Regions from separate parts of the Streptomyces sp. NPDC020489 genome, predicted to be linked through region 2. Evidence: riboswitches for the same ligand, from Rfam matches in the RefSeq annotation. Region 2 holds a riboswitch; each other region holds the start of a gene.

Region 1 (3,565 bases), on a different contig from region 2:
AACGCGCAGGATCGCGAGAGGGACGGATGTCGGGCCGAGGCCGCGGTCCGACGACTCACCCCGGACGGGACGAAGGACCGCTCCGGAGACGCTTCACGTTGTGGGAAACTGGTCTAGACAACCCTGAACACCGAAGGGCAGCATCACATGGCTGAGCGCCGCGTCAACGTCGGCTGGGCCGAGGGCCTCCACGCCCGCCCCGCTTCCATCTTCGTCCGGGCCGCCACGGCCTCCGGCATCCCCGTGACGATCGCCAAGGCCGACGGCAACCCCGTCAACGCGGCCTCCATGCTGGCGGTTCTGGGCCTCGGCGCCCAGGGCGGCGAGGAGATCGTGCTCGCCTCCGACGCCGAGGGCGCGGACGCCGCCCTCGACCGACTGGCGAAGCTGGTCTCTGAGGGCCTCGAGGAACTCCCCGAGACCGTCTGATCACGGCATGACCGAAGGGCTCGTCCGCATTATCGGGCGGGCCCTTTCTTTTCTCCGTACGCACTCGGTGAATTCGCGTTCGCAGGCAGCAGAAATAGGCCCCCGCGAATTACTGCCCCTTTGTATACGGCCCTTTTGTTAATGCCACAGGCTCGGCGTGTGTACGGGATGTTGCGAGTTCCTCACACGCTCGGGCCGGTCTCCCGCGGAGCCGAACCTGAGTCGGTGGGCGGCCGTCGAGCGTTCCGTGTGCAGCGCGGTGACGGCCCGCGCGCGTTCCCCGTCCCCGCGGCCCACCGCGTCGACGATCGCGCCGTGCTCCGCCCAGGACTCGACGGGGTCGGCCGGCGCGTCCACCGCGTACATCCAGGAGATCTTGTGGCGCAGCTGGGTCAGCACCGAGGCCAGCGCGGGGCTGCCGGAGGCCTGGGCGAGCGTCTCGTGGAACCAGCCGCCCAGGGACCGCAGGTCGTCGCTGTTGCCCCGCCTGGCCCGCTCCTGCCCCAGCCTGACCAGGCCACGCAGCACCTTCAGATGCGCCTCGGTGCGCCGCTGGGCGGCCCGTGAGGCGCCGAGCGGCTCCAGGAGCATCCGCATCTCCAGCAGGTCGGCCGCCTCCTGCTCGGTAGGTTCGGCCACGCATGCGCCCGCGTGCCGCCGGGTCACCACGAACCCCTCGGCCTCCAGCGTGCGCAGGGCCTCCCGGACGGGGACGCGGGAGACGCCGTAGCGGCGCGCGAGGAGTTCCTCGGTGAGCCGGCTGCCGCGCTCGTAGACACCGGCGACGATGTCGTCCCTGATCGCGGTGCATACCGAGTGCGCCGGAATACGCATGACCGACCTCCGCTTTAATCCCCGTGAAACGTCGACGATTGACGTGTGTTCAGTGACTCTATTGCAAAGAGCGGGAATTTCCGATGGCGGGCCGGAATCCATGGATATTTTTTGGACAGCGCCGTGCCGGAAACGACGAAACCCCGGCCGGTGGGCCGGGGTTCCGAAGAGGTCTCGCGTCGGTCGTCAGACGTTCACGCCGTGCGAACGGAGGTAGGCGACGGGGTCGATGTCCGAGCCGTACTCCGCGGTCATGCGGGCCTCGAAGTGCAGGTGCGGCCCCGTGACGTTGCCGGTCGCGCCGGACAGGCCTATCTGCTGGCCCGGGGTGACCGTCTGGCCCACCGAGACGCCGATGGACGACAGGTGGCCGTACTGGGTGTACGTGCCGTCGTGCATCTTGATCACGACGTTGTTGCCGTAGGACCCGCCCCAGCCGGCCTCGACGACCGTGCCGGAGCCGACCGCGCGCACGGAGGTGCCGCTGGCGGCGTGGAAGTCCACGCCGGTGTGGCTGCCGGAGGACCACACCGCGCCGCCGGCCTTGTAGCCGGTGGAGATGTAGGAGCCGGCGATCGGGCTGACGAAGGTGTTCAGGCGCTCGCGCTCGGCGGCCGCGCGGGCGGCGCGCTCCTTGGCCTCGCGCTCCTTCTTGGCCTTGGCGGCGGCCTGGCGGCGCGCCTCCTCCTCGGCCTTCTGCTGGGCGGCCTCGACGGCCGCCTGCTCCTGGGCCTCGGCCTGGGCGTCGATCTGGGCGGCGACCGAGTCGCCGAGGGTGATGACCGGGGTGAGTCCGGTCTGCTCGGCCGCGGGCTCCGCGGCGAGGGCCGGGGCGGCGAGGGTGCCGATGACACCGGTGGTGGCGAGGGCCGCGACGCCGGCCGCGCGGGCGGTGCCGCGCTTGATCCGGCTCGGGGCGCGGTGCTTCCCGGTGGGGCGCGTGAACGCCATGTAGTGGCTGGTCCTTTCCTTCCCTCTCGCCTACCGGGTTAGCTGACGGGTTCGGAGCAGGAAGGTCTCCTACGGACCCCCTCGCGGCACGCGCGGGCGTCCGATTCACCCCAGGGACTACGGATGGGTCCCCGGCTCCCCTGGCTCGCGCCGTACGGGGACTCGGCGATGGCTGTCCGGTGCCGCGGGCGCGGCGCAGTGCCTGACGGACAGCCGGGAAGACGCTAAGCGGGGCCACTTTCAATCCCCAAACGGATCACGGCTTTTGTAGCGCATCCCACAGGGCAAACAGGCAACTGGCCTTCAATTCGGACATTAAGGAGCCCTGGTGACCCTCCAGTCACCAGGGCTCCCCCGCGCGCGTGCCGCTACTCGGCCGTCACGACGGTGACTTCACCGATGCCGAGGGCCTCCACGGGCTCCCTGATGGCGGAGGCGTCGCCGACCAGGATTGTCACCAGACGGTCCACCGGGAAGGCGTTCACGGCGGCCGCGGTGGCCTCCACGGTGCCGGTGGCGGCGAGCTGTCGGTACAGGGTGGCCTGGTAGTCGTCGGGCAGGTGCTGCTCGACCTGGTCGGCCAGCGTGCTCGCGACGGCCGCCGCGGTCTCGTACTTCAGCGGGGCCACCCCGACGAGGTTCTGCACGGCGACGTCCCGCTCGGCGTCGGTGAGCCCCTCCGCGGCGAGGGTGCGCAGCACCGTCCACAGGTCCTCCAGGGCGGGACCGGTGTTCGGGGTGTCCACGGAACCGCTGATGGCGAGCATCGCGGCGCCGGTGCCGTCCGGGGCGGAGCGGAGGACCTGCCCGAAGGAGCGCACGCCGTAGGTGTAGCCCTTCTCCTCGCGCAGGACGCGGTCCAGGCGGGAGGTGAGGGTGCCGCCGAGGCAGTACGTGCCGAGCACCTGGGCGGGCCACACGCGGTCGTGCCGGTCGGCGCCGATCCGGCCGATCAGCAGCTGCGTCTGGACGGCACCGGGGCGGTCCACGATGACGACCCGGCCGGTGTCGTCGGCTGTGATCGGCGGCACCGGCCGCGCCTCGGCCGAGGAGCCGGTCCAGGACCCGAGGGTGTCACCGAGCAGCGCGTCGAGGTCGATGCCGGTCAGGTCGCCGACGACCACGACGGTGCCGGTGGCGGGGCGGACGTGCTTCTCGTAGAAGGCGCGTACGGCCGCGGAGTCGATCGCGCGGACGGTGTCCTCGGTGCCCTGGCGCGGGCGGGACATGCGCAGGTCCGCCGGGAACAGCGTCCGGGAGAGCTCCTTGGCGGCCCGCCGGGAGGGGTTGGCGAGCTCGTGCGGGATCTCGTCGAGCCGGTTGGTGACCAGCCGCTCGATCTCGCTGTCGG
Region 2 (3,565 bases):
CTGGAGCTCACCCTCGTACGTCTCGCGCGAGACCAGGTTGTAGTGCGGCTGGAGCGCCACGTACCGCGCCAGGCCCTCGCGCTCGGAGAAGGCCAGGGAGGCCTCCAGGCGCTCGGCGGAGATGTTGGAGGCGGCGATGTGGCGTACCTTGCCCGCCCTCACCAGCTCGTCGAGCGCGCCGATGATCTCCTCGACCGGCACCTCGGGCTTGTCGAAGTGGGTGTAGTAGAGGTCGATGTGGTCGGTGCCGAGGCGGCTCAGCGAGGCGTCCGCGGCGGCCTTGATGTTGGCCGCGGTCAGGCCCTGGAAGTCGGGGTGCTGGCTGACCTTGGTGGCGATCACGAGGTCGTCGCGGTTGCCGCGGGCCCTGACCCAGTTGCCGATGATGGTCTCGGACTCGCCGCCGGCGTTGCCGTCGACCCACGCCGAGTAGGAGTCGGCGGTGTCCACGAAGTTGCCGCCCGCGGCCGTGTAGGCGTCCAGGACGGCGAAGGACTGCGCCTCGTCGGCGGTCCAGCCGAAGACGTTGCCGCCGAGGGAGAGCGGGAAGACCTCGAGGTCGGACGAACCCAGCTTGCGAAGAGAAGTCATGTGCAGGATCAACGCCCGCGGACAGGGCGCTCTTCCGCGACGGCCGCAAAGCACACGCAAAACCGGCGGCCCTGACGTCGGGGGGTGTGCGTCAGGGCCGCCGGTGCTCAGGAAGGGGGGAGCCTCAGGGCGTGAGCCCCTTGCTGCGCAGCCACGCCATCGGGTCGATGCCGCTGGACGAACCGCCGGGGTGGACCTCCAGGTGCAGGTGTGCGCCCGTGACGTTGCCGGTCGCGCCCACGCGCCCGATCACGTCACCGGTGGCGACCTTCTGCCCCACGCTCACGCTGATCGAGGACTGGTGGGCGAACCACACCTCGGTGCCGTCGTCGAGGGTGAGGACGGTCTTGTAGCCGTACGAGCCGTCCCAGCCCGCCTGCGTGATGGTGCCGTTGTGGACCGCCTTGATGAGCGTGCCGGTGGGGGCGGCGAAGTCGAGACCCGTGTGGTAGCCGGAGGACCACAGGGAGCCGGCCTGCATGTAGGTGGAGGTGATGGTGTACGCGGAGGTCGGCAGCGTGTACTGCTTGGCCAGCTCGGCCAGACGCTTGGCCTCGGCGGCCTTCTCGGCGTCCGCCTCCGCCTTCTTCTTCGCCTCGGCGGCGTCGTCCGCGGCCTTCTTCAGCGCGGCGGCCTCGGCCTTGGCGGCCTCGTCGGCGAGGGCGGTCTGGGTGGCGAGCTGCGCCTTGTCGGCGACCTGGGTCTGCTGGCTCTCGGCCTGCGCCATGATCCGGTTGCGCAGCGTCTCGCCGGCGCCGGAGGTGGTGGTGGCGGCCTGGATCGCGTTCGTGGTGGTCGCGGGGGCGGCCGTGGGGGCCGCGGGGGCCGCGGCGAGGTCGCTCAGCACGGTGGCCGAGCCCTGCGGCGCCTCCTCCTCGCCCGACACGAACGGCAGGTCCGGTATCGAGAGGGAGACCGGCGGCTTGCCGGTGTTGGCGCTGGCCATCCCGGCCCCGCCGACGGCGGCTATGACGCCTACGCCCAGGACGGTGGAGCTGCGGGCGAATCCGCCGCTGCGCTGCTTGCTGACCCGGTGCTTTCCGCGTGCCGGTCGGACGGAGTCCTCGGTGGGATTCCAGACGTCCTGCGGACCCTCGTCGTGGTGGTAGCTGCCGTGGCCGAAGGCATCGGTGCTGCGCTGGCTCGGCACGTACGGGGCCTCGGGGGCAGGCGGGTTCGACGCCACGTGGGCGTACTCCTTTCCTTCCTTCTCGCCTACCGGGTTAGCTGACGGGTTCGGAGCAGGAAGGTCTCCTACGCGCGTATACCGACCGTGGTGCCACGGCGGGATCCGCGCGATTCACCCCAGGGTGGTGGTTCCCCGGCTCCCTTGCGGGATTAAGCGCGTGAGCACGGAGCCGTCTCTTGTGACGGCTGGGACGACCGCGCTGCGTTATCGAACGTTAATAGACCCGGGGTGTGGATTCCAAGCTGTTCCGCTTGATCATTAACCTTTCTCGGCGGGACGTACAGACCTATGAGCGGTGAAAATCGGGCGAGTTGACCACGCCTCAGCAGGCCCACCGGAACTGACGGCACGTCAGTCGCCCTGCGGAGGGCGCCCGACCGGTCACCGGACGTGACCATGTCACGGGCGGCGTACGGCGAGCAGCGCCATGTCGTCCGTCAGCGCACCCCCGGTGTGCCGGCGCACCTCCGCCGCGAGCGCGGACAGCAGCACCCCCGGATCGCGGAAGGCGCGTCCCGCGAGCCGCGCCGCCGGGTCGTAGAACTCCCCGTTCCGGTCCCGGGCCTCGGAGAGCCCGTCGGTGTACAGCAGCAGCGTCGCCCCGGCCGGGAAGGCGACCTCCTCGGCGCGGTCCGGCCAGGTCCCCAACTCCCCCATCCCGAGCGGCAGCGCGGCCTCGGCGGCGGGCAGCGAGCGCACGGTGCCGTCGGGACACAGCAGCAGCGGCGGCGGATGGCCGCGGTTGAGGATCCGGACCAGCCCGTCACCGTGGGGCAGTTCGGCGAGGACGACGGTGGTGAACCCCTCGAAGGCGTCCAGCCCCTCGCGCCGGGTCCCCTCCCGGGCCAGCGCCCGCTCCAGCCGCCGCGCGACCGCCTCCAGGCCCGCCTCCTGCTCGGCGGCCTCCCGGAACGCCCCGATGACGACGGCGACGGCCGCCACCGCGCCCATGCCCTTGCCGCGCACGTCCCCCACCACCAGCCGCACCCCGTGGGGGCTGTCCTGGACGGCGTACAGGTCCCCGCCGATGAAGGCGTCCTGCTGCGCCGCCTCGTAGCGCACCGCGATGTCGAAACCGGCGATCCGGTCGGCGGGGCGGGGCAGCACGGCCCGCTGGGCGGCCTCGGCGATCTCCCGCTGCGAGGCGAGCCGTTGGTCGCCGCGGCGCACCACCCGGTTGAGGACGGTGGCCAGCACGGCGACGGTGGCCACGGTGAGCACCTCGGTGAGGGCGTCCGCGTCCAGGTGGAGGCCGTAGCGCAGATGCACGGCGAAGGCGGCGACCAGCGCAACGGCCCCGGTGGCCAGGGTGCCGAGCAGCGGGCACAGGGGAGCGGCGACCAGCGGGGCGGCGGTGAAGAAGGGGATCGCGGTGAACGCGCGGGGGGTCAGGAGGTCGTAGAGGATCCCGCCGACGATCAGTACGGCGGGCAGCATCCGCAAGAGGGCGGAGACGTGCCGCCCCTCCTCCGCCTCCTGGTCCACGCCCCCAGGTTTCCCGGAGCCGGACGGGGCGGCGAGCGGTGTGGCCCGACCGGGGGAAACGCTCAGGGCCGGAGTCCATGAACTGGACTCCGGCCCTGGGCCTTCAGTAGCGGGGACAGGATTTGAACCTGCGACCTCTGGGTTATGAGCCCAGCGAGCTACCGAGCTGCTCCACCCCGCGTCGTTGAAACCAGCATACGCCATTCGCGGGACGCTCAGCACCACGGTGGGCTCACGGCGCCACTGACCTGCTTTTTCAGCTGCCGGGGTTGTCCGCGTGGGTGAGGGTCTCCCAGGAGA
Region 3 (3,565 bases), on a different contig from region 2:
AGCTGCTGCGCAGCCATCGCACGCCGTGCAGGTCGGTACTGGAAGGAACGTTCCGAGGCATTGCGGACATGGTGCCTCCTTACGCGCCGTCTGCTATCCCGGCGATGTAATCCAACGAGTCCTCGGGCGAAAGGGCGTGGATCTGAAGGGTGTTGAAGGCCTCGGTATAGGCCTGGAGGTCTTCTTTCCGCTCGAGGTAGAGGCTACTCGTCAAGTGGTCGAGAACAACGACATCCAGATCAGATTTGCTCGAAAAGGAGAAGATTACGAAAGGCCCGGTGATGCCGATGTGCGCTCCCGCGGCGAACGGCAGGACCTGAAGCCTCACTTGGGGCAGCCGGGCCGCGTCGATGAGCCGGTGCAGTTGCCGCGCCATGACCTCGGGGCCGCCGATGTCCCGGCGCAGCACCGCCTCGTCGAGCACCGCGCTCAGCTCCAGCGGCGGCTCTGCCCGAAGGACGTCCTGCCTGGCCAGTCGCACCTCGACCAGCGCGTCCAGCCGTTCGTCCGGGTCGACGTCGAGGCCGCCCACCGCGGCCCGCGTCACCGCGCGCGCGTACTCGGGTGTCTGCAGCAGCCCCGGCACCACGGAGGTCTCCAGGGTGCGCATCGCGCTCGCCTGGGACTCCAGACTGATGAAATCGCGGTAGGTCGGCGGCAGTACCCCGCGGTACTGGTGCCACCAGTGGTGCCGTCCGCCGCCCTCGTCGGACCCCGCCAACACCAGCAGCAACTCCCGGAGTTGAGCGTCCTGCACCTCGTAGGCGTCCAGCAGTAACCGCACATCGGCCGGTTTCACCCCGCTCGCGCCGGTCTCGATCCGGCTCACCTTCGACTGGTGCCAGCCCACCAGCCGGGCCGCCTCACCACTGGTGAGCCCGGCGCCGGTGCGCAAGGCACGCAGTTCGGCGCCCAGTTTCCGGCGGCGTACCGCGGGACCGTGCTGCATGGGCTACTCCCTACTCCTTCCGGGCCGCCCACATACGGTTTTCCGTCGGAGAGTTCACCGCATCGAGCGACAGATATATGCATATCTTGGTGGATCGGCACCGTGACCGGCCCGGTGATGGCAGTCTGGCGATGAAGCACCAGTCCGGGACCGTACTCGACCCATCCGCTCCGTGTCGGACCAGGTCCCGTGGGAAAGGGACGGCGTCGTCATGGCAGACCATCTGGAAGCATCCGTCACTCTGCCGAGCGATCCCGCCTCGGTCTCCGCGGCTCGCACATACGTCATCGGCACCCTGGCGGAATGGGGTCTGCCGGCCGACACCGAGGTGGCCGAGGCGATCCGGCTCATCGTCTCCGAACTCACCACCAACGCCGTACAGCACACGTTCGGGCAGTCCCCCACCTTCACGGTGGACCTCCAGCTCGACCGCGACGAACACCTGCGTATCGGGGTCACCGACAGCCACCCCCGCTTCCCCAGACGGCTGCCGGCCGCGGTCCAGCAGGACAACGGCCGCGGCATGGTCATCATCCGCTGGCTGACCGCGGAGTGCGGCGGCAAGCTGAGAGTCCGGCCCACCCGCGAGGGGGGCAAGACCGTCTCCATCGAACTCCCGTGGGTGGTCCCGGCCGAGCCGGTCTCCGCGGGCCAGCAGGAGCCGTGAAAGAGGGCGCCCCGAGTCCTCGGAGGCGCCCTTCAGGGGCCCGTCGACGACCCGCGCGGGTGACGGCGGGTCAGGTCGCCGTCACCCGCACGGGGTGGGTCACTTGACCCGGCCGTACCAGACGCTCTTGGTCCAGATCTTCTGAAGCTTCACGACCTCCCCACTCTTCGGGGAGTGCCAGATCTTGCCCTTACCGGCGTAGATGCCGACGTGGTACACGCTGGAGCCGGAGTGGAAGAACACGAGGTCTCCGGCCTTGCGGTTCCCCGCGGAGATGTGGCGGGTCTTGTTGTACTGCTGTGCCGCCGTCCGGGGCAGCTTCTTGCCGGCCTTCTTGAACGAGTACAGCGTGAGCCCGGAGCAGTCGAACCGGTGCGGTCCCGCGGCGCCGTACTTGTACGGGGAGCCTTTCTTGGAAGCCGCCACCTGAAGTGCCTTCGTCGACGATGTGGCCGCCTCGGCGTCGGAGGCGACGCCCGGGACCACGATCGAGCCGCCCACGGCGGCGATGGTGAGAGCCGAAGCCGTACCGGCCCGGACCATGAGCGACGGGACACGATTGAGCGCAGACATGCGCAACCCTTCGTCAGCCGCCTGTGAAGGATGACCTGTCGGATTCGGGCTGGCGAAGTTGCCCGGCCGCTGACGCGGCTTCACCCCAAGGGCTGCTCAGGTCCGGTCATGGCTTGACCGTCCCGGCGACCCGTCGTGCTTGGGTCCTCCACTCCTGCCGATCCACTCCTGTCGACCGGTCATCCAGGCGGCGGCAGGACTCGGCGTCCGCCCGGATCGCCCCGCCGCTGCGGCGGGGTCTTGTCGTCAGTCAGGGATCTTCACGCACTCCACGCCGAAAAACCCAATGGAATCGGGGATTTGTGGCGTTACTCACCACTCACCCGTTCGGGTGGACACTCGTCTGTTCGAGGGAGCGTCCAGGGGGTCACGGCCCCCCGGACCAGCATCGAAGGTCCTCGTTCCGGGCTCCGGCTACGCGCGTTGCGCAACCTGAACGGCCCTGTCCGAGGAGGGGCGTCTACTCCAAAAGGGGGTACGTCTTTCGGTCCGTTTCAAGACCGGTCCGGGCGCCGCGACAAGGAGCGGGACGTCCGGACCGGCCACGGTCGCGGTCGCGTCAACTGTCGGAGGGGGGCGGCACGGTGACCCGGGCCGTGCGCCGCTCCCCGTCGAGCACCCGCAGCGCCCGAGCGAGGGTCGGGGCGTGCAGCTCGGTCTCGCCGCGCTGGTGCATGGTCACCAGCGCGTCACGCAGCTCGGCGGCCTTCGTCACCAGCGCCTGAGCGGCCCGCAGTCCACGGTAGGTGTCCCCGTCGTGCGCCGGGTTGATCCGGCCGAGCAGGTCGACCGCGTCGAGGTAACGGTCGATCAACTCGCCCTCGGCGCGCGTCAGTGCGGGCAGCGGAGGGAGTTCCGGTGGCAGCATCGCCCGCTCACCGGTCGCCGGGAGCGGGGCGGGAGGCCTTGCGGCTGGGGATGATCCGGTCCACCAGGCCGTACTCCAGGGCCTCCTGGGCGTCGAGGACCTTGTCCCGCTCGATGTCGGCGGCGACCTGTTCGGGGGTGCGGCCGGTGTGCCGTACGAGCAGCTCCTCCAGACGGGCCCGGACGCGCCCCAACTCCGCCGCCTGGATGGCGAGATCGCTCGCCTGTCCCTCCACGGGCTGCGGCAGGGAGGGTTGGTGGATCACCATGCGGGCACCCGGCAGCGCGAACCGCTTGCCGGGGGTGCCGGCCGCCAGCAGCACCGCCGCCGAGGAGCCCGCCTGCCCGAGGCAGATCGTCTCCACGTCGCAACTGACGAATCGCATCGTGTCGTAGATCGCCGACATGGCGCTGAACGAGCCGCCGGGGGAGTTGATGTAGAGGGAGATGTCCCGGTCGGGGTCCTGGTGCTCGAGGTGCATGAACTGGGCCATCACATCGTTCGCCGA
Region 4 (3,565 bases), on a different contig from region 2:
GGTCCTCGACGATCTGGTCGAGGAGCTTCCCGCGTACCGCGAGGTTGGCGTACGTGAACGCGCCCTCGGGGCGCCGGTCCGCCAGGAGCACCGCGAAGCGGTCCGCCCAGCCGACGAACGCCCCGTCGGGGCCGGGGTCGCCGACGCCCTCGGTGAAGCTGTCCCCCACCGCAACGTACGACCCGATCACTGCTCTGCTGTCACTCTTCGAATCGTCTGCCACGTCGGCCCATGATTCACCTTCGAATGTGACCTACGCGACCGTAAGGGAGGATTGACGGGCGGTGAGATAAGCCACTCCTAAAGTGTTTCCCAAGCCCGGAATAGGCCTCCGATCAGAGGCGTTGAGGGCTCAGCCGCCATACCCGGAAGTCGCGCAGGCGGAAGTGGCTCCACGTCGTCCGGAAGGCGAAGTGCCCGCTGGTGTACGGCTGCGGGTCGGTGTGGTCGAAGACGAGGCGCCCGTTGGTCCACCACTGCTGGGTGGAGCCGTCGGAGACGATCCGGACGCGGTGGGGCTCGTTCGCCACGAGCAGCGGCTCCGTGTAGTCGTAGATCAGCGGACGGACGCCGGCCTCACCGACGTAGCGGCGCAGCCGGGTCGTGGTGTTGGAGTTGGCGCCGTAGCCGACGTAGTACGTCCGGAGGTGGTCGTACTCGGCCAGCGCCCCGCCCCGCCGGGTGGCGAAGAGGTCCTCGGGGGAACGGACGTCGACCGCGTTCCAGAAGGTGTTGAGGTCGGAGACCCGGTCGTTGACGCCGCCCTCGGACACGGGCGTGGCCGTGTACTCGATGACGTAGGGCCCTTCGAGCCGCTTCCTGAACCAGATCGTCGCGCCGGCCGGTACCTCGACCTCCAGGGTGCCGCGGGAGGCGGTGACGGTGCCGCCCTTCTCCAGCTCCACGGCCCACTGGCGAAGGCCGTGGCGGAAGTCGTCGTGGGCGATCAGGCGACGGTGGCGGGGCCCGGCGGCGGCGTTCCCGGCGGGGCCGAGGGCGGCGAGCGCGGCACCGGCGGCGAGCGCCCCGAAGGCTCTACGGGTGGTCGTCATCTTGCTCCTCTGCGAAAGGGCCGGTCGGCCACCGTGCGGCGCCCGGGGAACGTGTGCCGCCGAGGTCCCCGTGGCAGCGAGCGGGGACAGAAAGCGCTTACGCGACGGCCGGGATCACTCTGGCCCCATCCACCCCTTCCTGTCGATGCCCCGGGCGCCCGTGCCACAAGAACGCAACGCGGCGGTCACGCACGCAGCCACGCCGACACCGAAGGCCGGACCCGGGGATCGGGGTCCGGCCTTCGGTGGCACGTGGAGTGGGCGTCAGCCGACGGAGACGCCCTTCGCGCGGAGGTAGGCGACCGGGTCCACGTCCGAGCCGTAGTCCGGGGTGGTGCGGATCTCGAAGTGCAGGTGCGGACCGGTGACGTTGCCGGTCGCGCCGGAGAGTCCGACCTGCTGGCCCGCGGCGACGGTCTGGCCGGACGAGACCGAGAGCGAGGACAGGTGGGCGTACTGGGCGTAGTAGCCGTCGGCGAGCTTGATGACGACCTGGTTGCCGTACGCGCCGCCCCAGCCGGCGGAGACGACCGTGCCGGCGCCTACGGCCTTGAGCGGGGTGCCGGTCGGGACGACGAAGTCGACGCCGGTGTGGTAACCGCTGGACCACATGCTGCCGGCCATGCGGTACGGCGTGCCGACGGTGGCACCGGCGACCGGGAGCGTGAAGCCGGCGGCGCTGCTGCTCGCGCCGGTCGACTCGCTGCTCTGGGCGGCGGCCGTCGTGCTCGACTTCGAGGAGGACTGCGAGGACGAACTCGACGCGGAGGACGAGGACTTCCGGGTGCTCGTGGACGTGTCCGCCGACTTCTGCGCGCTCGCCGCGCCCTTCTTGCCGAGGGTCAGCTTCAGACCGGGGTGGATCAGCGACGGGTCGGAGCCGACGACCTCGCGGTTGTCGGAGTAGAGCTTCTGCCAGCCGCCGCTGACGTGCTGCTCGTCGGCGATCTTCGAAAGATAGTCACCGGCCCGCACCGAATAGGTGCGCACGGTCGCGGTGTTCGCGGCGCTCTTCTTCTCCGCCACCTTGTCGACAGTCGTCTTCTCGGCGGCCGGAAGGGACTGGACGGCCTTTTCCGCAGGGGACTGCGAGGGGGCCGCGTGGGCGCCTGCGGCACCCATCAGCGGGAGGGCGAGTGCCGCTCCGCCGGTACCGGCGACGGCGATCGAGCGGGTCAGGCGCTGGGCCTTCGGACGGCGGTGCTTACCCTTCGCGGGCATGGCGAATTCCTCTCCGGCGCCTGCGAGGTGAGCTGTCGGGTGCGAGCTGGAGATGCCCGGCCGCACCGAGGCGCGGCTTAACCCCTAGCCGTTCCGGAGACCGGAACAGGCGTTGTACCTGTGGGTCCCCCGCTCCTGCCGTTCACGGGTGAGTAGTGGGGACTCCGGGCGGCGGCAGGATTGGGCGTCCGTCCGGATGGATGGCGAACGTAAGCGAGCAGGACGCAAAGCGACAAGTAAGAGGTTCCACGCGCATGCGTTTCTCGTGATCCGCTGCGGGAATTACCGGTCACCCTGCGTGCATTACGTCCGCCTCCAGCTCTCCAAACCCCAGGAAAAATATGGGGATTACGTGAACATGACGGGCGACGCACCGTCACGGATATGACGCTCCTCACGTGCCCGACGCACAGGTTCCCTCATTCCAGAGCGAGTTGGAATGAACGCATCGCAACACGAAGGAAGGCGCCAATTCGGACAGAAGGTTCAGACGCGCCGCAGCCGAAGAACCGTCGCATCCAAATCGCCCCGCAAACCGACGCGAAGTCCGTGATGCAGCAATACGGCCCCTCTGTGGATTTCGCCCGTTTCCAGGCATGCATACGACGCTGCCGGATCGAGCCCCCGCAGCCGCAGCGCCGGCACGGGCTCGCCGTAGCTCTGCGCCTGGAGCCAGGCGAGGACCACGGTCTCGTCCCCGAGGACGTACTGCACGGCGCTCAGCCCGCCCCGCGGCGGCCGCAGCCGGTACTGGTCGCCGCGCTGCACCAGGGGCCGGATCTCCTTGTAGAGCTCCACCCACTCACGGGCCTCGCCGAGCTCCGCCTCGCTCCACCGGGTGAGGTCGCCACCCACCCCGAGCACCCCAGCCATGGCACTGACGAACCGGAACCGCAGCGAGCTGACGCGGCCGTTGAGCATGGCGTTCGGGCTGTCGGTCACCCAGGCGGCCATCACGCGCGCGGGGTGGATCTGGCTGAAGCCGTGCTGGATGGCGAGCCGGTCGAGCGGGTCGGTGTTGTCGGAGGTCCACACCTGGTCGGTCCGGCTCAGCACCCCGAGGTCGATCCGGCCGCCGCCGCCCGAGCAGGACTCGAAGGCGACGTCCGGGTGGGCCGCCCTGAGCCGGTCCAGCAAGGCGTAGAAGGCGTGCACGTGATCGACCCAGAGCCGTTGCGGATACGGCTCGCCGGGCCAGCCGGCGTCGGTGAAGCTGCGGTTGAAGTCCCACTTCACGTAGTCGATCGGGGCGCCGGACAGGAGCGCGTCGAGCCGGCTGAACAGGTACTCCT

The links. Region 2 has a riboswitch for cyclic di-AMP ahead of ACH41F_RS22080 (M23 family metallopeptidase). Riboswitches for the same ligand answer to the same signal wherever they lie in the genome.
Region 1: another riboswitch for cyclic di-AMP. It lies ahead of ACH41F_RS07690 (M23 family metallopeptidase); the one in region 2 lies ahead of ACH41F_RS22080 (M23 family metallopeptidase).
Region 3: another riboswitch for cyclic di-AMP. It lies ahead of ACH41F_RS30940 (NlpC/P60 family protein); the one in region 2 lies ahead of ACH41F_RS22080 (M23 family metallopeptidase).
Region 4: another riboswitch for cyclic di-AMP. It lies ahead of ACH41F_RS11470 (peptidoglycan DD-metalloendopeptidase family protein); the one in region 2 lies ahead of ACH41F_RS22080 (M23 family metallopeptidase).

The regions. Positions count from the first base shown of each region.
Region 1 covers NZ_JBIRUZ010000003.1:121,561-125,125, reverse strand. The annotation lists gene ACH41F_RS07700 (HPr family phosphocarrier protein) at 148-429, shown strand; gene ACH41F_RS07695 (GntR family transcriptional regulator) at 568-1,263, opposite strand; gene ACH41F_RS07690 (M23 family metallopeptidase) at 1,450-2,214, opposite strand; cyclic di-AMP (ydaO/yuaA leader) riboswitch at 2,227-2,392, opposite strand; gene ACH41F_RS07685 (insulinase family protein) at 2,583-3,565, opposite strand, start outside.
Region 2 covers NZ_JBIRUZ010000007.1:503,012-506,576, reverse strand. The annotation lists gene ACH41F_RS22085 (aldo/keto reductase) at 1-591, opposite strand, end outside; gene ACH41F_RS22080 (M23 family metallopeptidase) at 716-1,777, opposite strand; cyclic di-AMP (ydaO/yuaA leader) riboswitch at 1,789-1,946, opposite strand; gene ACH41F_RS22075 (PP2C family protein-serine/threonine phosphatase) at 2,180-3,265, opposite strand; tRNA gene ACH41F_RS22070 (tRNA-Met) at 3,373-3,446, opposite strand; gene ACH41F_RS22065 (alginate lyase family protein) at 3,522-3,565, opposite strand, start outside.
Region 3 covers NZ_JBIRUZ010000013.1:138,618-142,182, reverse strand. The annotation lists gene ACH41F_RS30955 (DUF397 domain-containing protein) at 1-70, opposite strand, end outside; gene ACH41F_RS30950 (Scr1 family TA system antitoxin-like transcriptional regulator) at 80-949, opposite strand; gene ACH41F_RS30945 (ATP-binding protein) at 1,161-1,616, shown strand; gene ACH41F_RS30940 (NlpC/P60 family protein) at 1,716-2,189, opposite strand; cyclic di-AMP (ydaO/yuaA leader) riboswitch at 2,193-2,405, opposite strand; gene ACH41F_RS30935 (hypothetical protein) at 2,749-3,057, opposite strand; gene ACH41F_RS30930 (ATP-dependent Clp protease proteolytic subunit) at 3,065-3,565, opposite strand, start outside.
Region 4 covers NZ_JBIRUZ010000004.1:230,109-233,673, reverse strand. The annotation lists gene ACH41F_RS11480 (GDSL-type esterase/lipase family protein) at 1-190, opposite strand, end outside; gene ACH41F_RS11475 (DUF6250 domain-containing protein) at 336-1,052, opposite strand; gene ACH41F_RS11470 (peptidoglycan DD-metalloendopeptidase family protein) at 1,317-2,273, opposite strand; cyclic di-AMP (ydaO/yuaA leader) riboswitch at 2,278-2,454, opposite strand; gene ACH41F_RS11465 (alpha-galactosidase) at 2,760-3,565, opposite strand, start outside.